One region of the Brenneria populi genome, then DNA from elsewhere that is predicted to be linked to it. Evidence: predicted binding sites of a transcription regulator. Region 1 holds the regulator's gene; each other region holds the start of a gene.
What was found. The regulator PhoB, encoded in region 1, activates phosphate uptake and scavenging genes when phosphate is short. The targets are predictions, from matches to a motif close to CTGTCATAAAACTGNCNNAT.
Positions count from the first base shown of each region.

Region 1 (2,206 bases):
ATCCGTCCATGCGCCGCGTTTGCTCCTGCATGGTATTCAACGCCTTGTCGCGCAGAGCGTCGTCCAGCGTTTTATCCTGCATCATTTCCAGATACCCCTGCAGCACGGTCAAAGGCGTGCGCAGCTCATGGCTCACGTTGGCGAAAAAATTACGTCTCGCGCCTTCCAACTGGTGCATCTGCGTAACGTCGCGCACCACCATCATCAACTGCCCTTCGGAATAGGGCATAACGCGAAACTCAACATGATGAGAGTTATTCAGCTGCAGCATTAGCGGACGGCTGAAATCTTTTCCTTTCAGATAGCCGGCGAATTCAGGATAGCGCAACAGGTTGAGGATATTCTGCCCGCTGTCTTCCGGCCAGCGTAAACTGAGCAGGTGCTGAGCCAGGCGGTTACACCAGAAAATGGCCCCCTCTTCGGTGGTGATCACCACCGCATCCGGCAGCGATTCGGCCCCGCTGCGAAAGCGCTTGATCAAGAGCGCCAACTCGCGACGCCGCCGACGGTTGCGCAGCTGCATCTGATACAGGCCGTAGAATAGGGGTTCCCAGCTCCAGCGGCCGGGCGGCGGAGTCATACTGCGATCGACCCACAGCCAGTAGGAAAGTTTAAGCTGATTATAAAAGTTCCAGCACAGTACGATCAGAACAGCAGCCAGTAGAAACCAGGGCAGATAGCCAAAGATCAGCCCCAGCAGGAGCGCAGGCAGACAAAAAAAAGCCAGCTCCAACGCCAGCCTCTTCCATGATAGACGTTCTAGCACGTTGATGTTTCTCCGGTACGACAACCTTCAATAGCGCGTTGAAAAACGGTATCCCGTTCCCCGCACGGTCTGCACCATTTTATCATGGCCGCTGGTCTCCAACGCCTTACGCAGTCTGCGGATATGGACATCAACGGTGCGGTCTTCAACATAAACGTTAGTGCCCCAAACGTGATTGAGCAACTGTTCGCGACTGTAAACCCGTTCAGGATGCGTCATAAAGAAGTGCAGCAGCTTAAACTCCGTTGGCCCCATATCCAGCGCGAGCTCTTCCGTCGTTACCCGATGAGAGGAGGGATCCAGACTCAATCCGCGCATTTCAATCACTTCTTCGACCGCCATGGGGGAGATGCGGCGCATCACCGCTTTGATGCGCGCCACCAGCTCTTTGGGCGAAAAAGGTTTGGTGATGTAATCATCCGCGCCCACCTCAAGCCCGCGCACCCGATCTTCCTCTTCACCGCGGGCGGTCAACATAACAACGGGGATATCGCGAGTCAGCGCTTCGCGCTTCATATGCTTGATAAATTGCAGGCCCGATCCGCCCGGCAGCATCCAGTCCAATAGCACCAGCTCCGGAAAAGGTTCTGACAGTTGTGTGACCGCGCTGTCATAATCTTCTGCTTCTACTGGCTGGTAACCATTCTGTTCCAGCACAAAACAGACCATTTCACGAATCGGTGCTTCATCTTCCACGACTAATATGCGTCTTGCCATTGTTAATCCTGTCGTTAATCATCGTCGCCATTATCATGCGCAAAGCATTATGCGTCAGTTTTATGACAGATTTATGAAAAAAACGCCGGGAGCGTTTTTCCGCGTCACGCAGTGACGCCCCGCAGGGCAAGCCCCAGGGATGGGGCGAGTAAAAAAACGCCGGGAGCGTTTTTCCACGTCACGTCGTAGTGCCCCGCCTTGCGGCATATCTTCGCGCCGCTTTCCAAAGCCGTTTTTTCACCAGGACAGGCCGGCATACGGCTGTTTATACTAAACGGCACCGCAATGACTTAGCGCTCAAGGAGTTCCATGCGTATTATTCACACCGCCGACTGGCATCTGGGGCAATATTTTTACACCAAAAGCCGCGCAGCCGAGCATCAAGCCTTCCTGCACTGGCTGATCGCCCAGGTCGAGCTGCGTCAGGTGGATGCAGCAATAGTAGCAGGAGATATCTTTGATAATGGCTCGCCGCCCAGCTATGCGCGGGAAATGTATTACCGCTTCGTTGTCGATCTGCAGCGAACAGGCTGCCGTCTGGTTATCCTGGCCGGCAACCATGATTCCGTCGCTACGCTGAACGAATCGCGGGATCTGCTGGCCTTTATGAATACCCAGGTTATCGCCGGCGCCGACGACGATCTCGAAAAACAGGTGCTTGTGCTGGAAAATCGTCAGGGACAGCCCGGCGCCCTACTGTGCGCGATCCCTTTTCTGCGGCCG
Region 1 covers NZ_JAYWTM010000004.1:495,739-497,944, forward strand. The annotation lists gene phoR (phosphate regulon sensor histidine kinase PhoR) at 1-766, opposite strand, end outside; gene phoB (phosphate response regulator transcription factor PhoB) at 794-1,483, opposite strand; gene sbcD (exonuclease subunit SbcD) at 1,793-2,206, shown strand, end outside.

Region 2 (2,206 bases), on a different contig from region 1:
GACGCCGGAGAGCGTCTGCAAATGCTCCAGCAGCGGTTTATGCAGGGTAAAGGGCACCAGCGCCGCGCGCGTGGGCAGAACATTCAGGCCGAATTGCCGGGCGATTTGATAACCGAAGGGCGTCGCTCCCAGACCCGGCATGGACAGGCCGCCGCTGGCGATCACCAGCGCCGCGCCATGGAGCGTTTCGCCGTTGGTTAATCTCAGGGTAAACGCGCCGCCTGATTTTTCCACCGCCGCCACTTCGCTGCGTAACCGGATCTCGACCTGAGCCTCCGCGCACTCTGTAACCAACATGTCGACGATCTGTTGAGCTGAATCATCGCAGAATAGCTGGCCGAGGGTTTTCTCGTGGTAGGCGATACGGTGGCTATTCACCAGGCTGATAAAATCCCATTGGGTATAGCGCGCCAGGGCGGACTTGCAGAAGTGAGGGTTTTCAGAGAGATAAGCCGCAGGCTCGACGTACAGATTGGTGAAATTGCAGCGTCCCCCGCCGGACATTAAAATTTTACGTCCGGGCTTCTTGCCATTGTCGAGCAGCAAAACGCGTAGCCCGCGCCGTCCGGCCTGTGCGGCGCAGAAGAGCCCCGCCGCGCCGGCGCCGATGATGACAACGTCAAACTGTTCCACAATGATTTCTCCGCTGATGGTTTGCGCGTATTTTCTACCTTGAGATAAAAGGCGTGATGATCCAGGGCGGCAAATTGTAGTGTTCGTTGCAGTTGGATGCCAGCGTAACAATTTACGCCATTTGGTAATAATATATAATCTTTTGATTTTTATTAATTAATTATATATTTCGCCATCGGCCGTCACCGATTAAGTCAAAAAAATGTCATTTTTCCCTTTTCCCGCCCCAGCTTGTCGCAGATAATGCGCCGCGTTCATGACCACTAAATGGCCTAACGCTTATGCTACATTTATTTGCCGGACTGGATTATTACACCGGCCTGATGTTGATCCTGGCTTTACTGTTCGTGTTGATGTATGAAGCCATTAATGGTTTTCACGATACGGCCAACGCCGTCGCCACCGTGATTTATACCCGGGCAATGAAAGCGCAGTTCGCGGTTGTCATGGCGGGAATCTTCAATTTCTTAGGCGTGTTGCTGGGCGGGCTAAGCGTTGCTTATGCCATCGTCCACCTGCTTCCTACCGACTTATTGCTGAATGTCAGTTCGGCGCATGGTCTGGCCATGGTCTTCTCCATGCTGCTGGCCGCGATTATCTGGAACCTCGGCACCTGGTATTTCGGCCTGCCCGCTTCAAGCTCGCACACGCTGATCGGCGCCATCATCGGCATCGGCCTGACCAATGCCCTATTGACGAATACCTCCGTGGTGGACGCGCTCAATATTGGCAAAATGGTCAGCATTTTCCTGTCGTTAATCCTGTCGCCGATCGTGGGGATGGCGATCGCCGGCGCGATGCTGTTCTTATTACGCCGCTTTTGGAACAGCACGAAAAAACGGCAGCGCGTACATCTGACGCCTAACGATCGTGAAAAGCAGGACGGCAAACGCAAGCCGCCGTTCTGGACGCGCACCGCCCTGATTTTATCCGCCATCGGCGTCAGCTTTTCTCACGGAGCCAATGACGGTCAGAAGGGCATCGGTTTGATTATGCTGGTGTTGATCGGCGTGGCGCCGGCCGGGTTTATCGTCAATATGAACGCCTCCGGCTATGACATCAGCCGCACCCGCGACTCGGTGCTTAATCTTCAGGAATATTATCATCAGCACGGCGCCGCGCTGGGGCATGTTATCGACCTGTCCCCGCCGCTGATCCTGTCCGAGGAAAAAACCATTCCCGCCGATGAGAGCGGGGCGACGGAGTTCTATTGCGATAGCTCCCGCGTGATGGTGGCGATTGACCAGACGATGGGCCTGCTGAACAACCTGAAAGGCTACGAACAGTTAAATGCGGACGATCGCGGCAAGGTGCGCCGTTTACTGATGTGCATTGCCGATACCATGGATCGGATTATCAAGCTGCCGGAAACCCAGGCTGACGACAAGCGCTACCTGAGCAACCTGCGCAAGGATCTGCTGCAGACCGTCGAGTATGCGCCGATTTGGATCATCGTTGCGGTGGCGCTGGCGCTCTCTCTGGGGACCATGGTGGGCTGGAAACGCGTGGCGACCACCATCGGCGAGAAGATCGGCAAACGGGGAATGACCTATGCGCAGGGGGTGTCGGCGCA
Region 2 covers NZ_JAYWTM010000009.1:43,039-45,244, forward strand. The annotation lists gene VSX58_RS11830 (BaiN/RdsA family NAD(P)/FAD-dependent oxidoreductase) at 1-633, opposite strand, end outside; gene pitA (inorganic phosphate transporter PitA) at 915-2,206, shown strand, end outside.
Region 2: a site for PhoB is predicted at 825-844, ahead of pitA (inorganic phosphate transporter PitA). Genes of this name have one in related genera too.

Region 3 (2,206 bases), on a different contig from region 1:
ACTCATAGAGGAAATAGGCCCAGGAGGATTTGTCCAGCGCGAAGTGTTTCACCTCTTTTAAATACGTGGGCGACCAGTCGAGAATGCCGTAGCGCAGCAGGTAAACGAACACGTTGGCGATAGCGATGTACCACAGCAGTTTGTTGGGGAAAACGTATTGCATGAAGATCTGTTTCGCCGTCAGTTCTTCTTCCGCTTTTTCATTATAATCAACCGGATAATCGTTCTTATACTCTTCAATCGACGGCAGTCCGCAGGACTGCGGGGTGTCGCGCATCAGGGCGAAGGCGATCAGCGCAACCAGAATCGCGGCAAACGCCGGCATATACAGGGCGGCTTTCCAGTCGTTGAACCAGGCCATTCCGAGCAGGAACAGCAGAGGCGGAATACCGCCGCCGACGTTATGGGCGCAGTTCCAGACGGAAACGATGCCGCCGCGCTCTTTCTTTGACCACCAGTGAACCATAGTGCGTCCGCACGGCGGCCAGCCCATGCCCTGAAACCAGCCGCACAGGAACAGCAGGACGAACATAACGGCGATGCTGGACGTTGCCCAGGGAACGAATCCCATAAAGAGCATCACGGCGGCGGCCAGTATTAAACCCGCAGGCAGGAAGACGCGCGGATTGGAGCGGTCGGATACCGAACCCATGATGAATTTGGAAAACCCGTAGGCAATCGAGATGCCGGAGAGCGCAAAGCCAAGATCGCCGCGGGAAAAGCCTTGTTCGATCAGATAGGGCATCGCCAGCGCAAAATTCTTGCGCACCAGATAGTAAGCGGCATAGCCAAAGAAGATCCCCATGAAAATTTGCCAACGCAGGCGCCGGTATAAAGGATCGACCCGATCTTTCGCAATGCGGGGCTGATGCGCCGCGGGTTTAAAAATGCTCAACATAGCTGTCTCCAATACGCCCGAAAACGATAATTTTATGTTCTATAACGAGCATAATGGTATCCGGCATCGCGCTTTTCATCTGTGAGGCATCGCTCAAATGTTACATTTTTATGACTATGTGATATTTATGTGATTAAGTTGGCAAAATTTATCGCGCTCACGGCCCTTATTTAGTGAATTGAATCACATTTATAGGGTTTAATTGTCTCTTGTGCTCGTTTTGTTTTCGTTTTTGCTCTTTATCAAACATTAACCCTGCATTTTGTGTCTCAATAACAAGGTATAACCAGCCGCGTGAAGCGAGGACATGATGCGAAAGAGTGGGTCATACCGGGAAACCGACGTCGTGGTGATTGGCGGCGGCGCGACGGGAGCCGGAACATTGCGGGATTGCGCGCTGCGCGGGTTACGCTGCCTGTTGCTTGAACGCTACGATATCGCCACCGGGGCCACCGGGCGTAATCATGGACTGCTGCATAGCGGATCGCGGTATGCGGTGACCGATGGCGAATCCGCGCGCGAATGTATTGAAGAAAACCAGATTTTGCGGCGTATCGCCCGCCACTGCGTCGAACCCACCGACGGCCTGTTTATCACCCTGCCGGAGGACGATCTCGACTATCAGGCCCCGTTTATCGCCGCCTGCCGGCGGGCGGGGATCGATGCACGGGCCATCGATCCGCAAGAGGCCCTGCGGCTCGAGCCGGCGGCCAACCCCGCGCTGATCGGCGCGGTCCGGGTGCCTGACGGTACGGTGGATCCGTTCCGCCTGACCGCGGCCAATATGATCGATGCGCAAGAACACGGCGCCGAGGTGTTGACCTACCATGAGGTGATAGGCCTGATCCGCCAGGGCGATCGCATTACCGGCGTACGCGTTTTCGACCATAAAAGCGCGGTAGAAAGCGAAATCTATGCGCGGGTGGTGGTGAACGCCGCCGGGATTTGGGGTCAGCATATCGCCGAGTACGCCGATCTGCGCGTGCGGATGTTTCCGGCGAAGGGGGCGCTGCTGATTTTGGGGCACCGCATTAACAACATGGTGATCAACCGCTGCCGTAAGCCGGCCGATGCCGATATTCTGGTGCCGGGCGACACCATTTCGCTGATCGGCACCACCTCCACCCATATCGATTACGATCGGATCGACAATATGACGGTCACTTCCGCGGAGGTGGAGACGCTGATGCGCGAAGGCGCCAAGCTGGCCCCGCAGCTCGCGGCCACGCGCATGCTGCGCGCCTATGCCGGCGTTCGTCCGCTGGTGGCCAGCGACAGCGACCCGAGCGGGCGCAGCGTCAGCCGGGG
Region 3 covers NZ_JAYWTM010000014.1:43,876-46,081, forward strand. The annotation lists gene glpT (glycerol-3-phosphate transporter) at 1-898, opposite strand, end outside; gene glpA (anaerobic glycerol-3-phosphate dehydrogenase subunit A) at 1,209-2,206, shown strand, end outside.
Region 3: a site for PhoB is predicted at 996-1,015, ahead of glpT (glycerol-3-phosphate transporter). Genes of this name have one in related genera too.

Region 4 (2,206 bases), on a different contig from region 1:
GGATACCGCGTTTTTCCAAGCGTTCGCCGTCGTCAAATTCGGGCGATTTCCCGTCGGCGTCAAACGGCGTCAGATCGGTGGCTTGGCTCAGGTCCACCAGATAGATGCGGTTCTGCATTTGCTTGTCTTTATCTTTGCCCTGTTCGACCAGCAAAATGCGTTGATTATCCAAAGCGACGATATCGCCGATTTTGGCGTCTTTGGCTTTCTTGTAGCTGTCGACATTGATGGGGTAGCCCACCATACGGCTGGCGCCGTTTTCCGGGTTAAAAATGACCAGACGCGTGAACCGCGCTTTGTTCTTGCTTTTGTTATCGATATCCAGCGTGCTCTGCACCGCCATGACCAGGTTGCCGTCCGGCAGTCTGGTCAACCCCTCGAAGCCGCGATTGGGCTGACGCCATTTGATGATATTGGGTAGACCGGTGGCGACGGACTGTTCGCCGCCAATAGGCGTCGGGCCGAATTTTTGCAGGATTTTTCCTTGCGCATCGATATGGATCAGAAACGGGCCGTATTCATCGCACAGCCAGAACCCGCCCTTACCGTCCGGCGCGATCCCTTCGGTATCCAGGCCGCGTTTACTGCTTTTCAGCGGGAGCAACGCATCATTTAGCGCCACTTCATTGGTGGAGCCAATCAAATCATCCGGTAGCGGCAGGCCGTCGATCGGGCCCTGTTCGTCATGCAACGCGCGCGGATTAGTTGCCTGCGCGGCGCCGGCGCTGACCTTGATGTCCATAACCAGCGGGGTGAAATCGGGATTGGCGAAGATCTTGGCTTCTTTATCGCCCGCCAGCGGCGCATCGGCGTTGGGTCCGCGATCGGTCAGCGTGGTAAACAGCAGGTCGTCGCCCTGTTTGCCGACGAAATAGAGGCCGGAACCGATCCCTACCGGCAAACCGTTGGGAAAGTTACCGGCGAACTTTCCCTGATAAGCGACGTGGTCTCCTTTGGGAAAGGAGACCACGTAGCGGGTGACTTGCTCGCCGTCGGCCAGCGCGTTTAAAGGAATCAGGCCGGCTAGCAATAGCGGCAATACATGCTGTTTCATCGTATTTACTCCTGTGGGTATTCGTTGGGAGGTCAAGGCTGAGTTGATTATGAAAATCACCGGAGCTTAAAGAACGGGCGTGTCATTTGCGTGACAGACACGATGCCGCCGCGCGACCGGAGAACGGGCGGATATTGATCGGAATCCGCTGTTCCGGGCGACAGCCGGATCGGTTCAGGTTTTTTTAGGTATCCGCCGAAAGCTTAGCGCGATCTGGATGGCGTTGCACAACACCAGAAACGCGGTGGTGATAAAGACCCAGCGGAAACCGGCTATGGCGGATACGCCGGAGCCAATCAGCGGACCGACGACGTTGCCTAGATACATAAACGATTGATTGTAGCCGAAGATGCGCCCGGTAACCTGCTGGCTGCTGTATTTTACCAGCAGCGCCTGGACCGCGGGCATCAGCGCGCCGTCGGCAAAGCCCAGCATAAACCGCAGTATGCCGAGCTGGGTCGGCGTTTGAATCACCGACATCACCCAGAACAGCAGAGCGCTTGACGCCAGCGCGGCGATCAGAATGCGGTGCGCGCCGATGCGATCGCCCAGGCGACCGAGCCGAGGCGCGGCCATCAGCGCCGATACGCCGGGAACGGCGGCGATGACCCCGCTGATAAACGCAATATTATTGCTATCGGGCGCCAGGTCGCGGATGAATAGCGTCAGAATGGGATTGATGGAGGCGTTCGACAGCTGAATCATCATGGTGGTGACGAACAGGCTCACGATCAGCATAGGATAGGGCAGGGAAGTAAACACCGCTTTACCGCTCAATCGGTTGGCCTTGCTGATTTTGATGGCGTTTTCCTTAATGGCGAACAGCGTAATCAAAAAGCTGATGAACAGCATCCCGGCGGTAACGAAAAAGACGATCCGCAGCCCAATGTAGTCGGCCATAAATCCGCCGAATAACGGGCCGAGGATGACCCCGGAAATTTGGCCGGTGGATAACGTCCCCAGCGCCCATCCGCTCTTTTCCCGCGGCACCTGCGAGGCGATCAGCGCCATCGCATTGGGGATGAACCCCGACGTCAGCCCCATCATGGAGCGTAAAATGAACAGCTGCCATACATTGGTGGCAAGGCCTTGCAGCGCCATGACGATGGACATCCCCAGCGCCGCGCGCAGCAGCATCAGCTTACGCCCTTT
Region 4 covers NZ_JAYWTM010000020.1:107,207-109,412, reverse strand. The annotation lists gene VSX58_RS17055 (esterase-like activity of phytase family protein) at 1-1,054, opposite strand, end outside; gene VSX58_RS17050 (multidrug efflux MFS transporter) at 1,229-2,206, opposite strand, start outside.
Region 4: a site for PhoB is predicted at 1,132-1,151, ahead of VSX58_RS17055 (esterase-like activity of phytase family protein). Genes of this name have one in related genera too.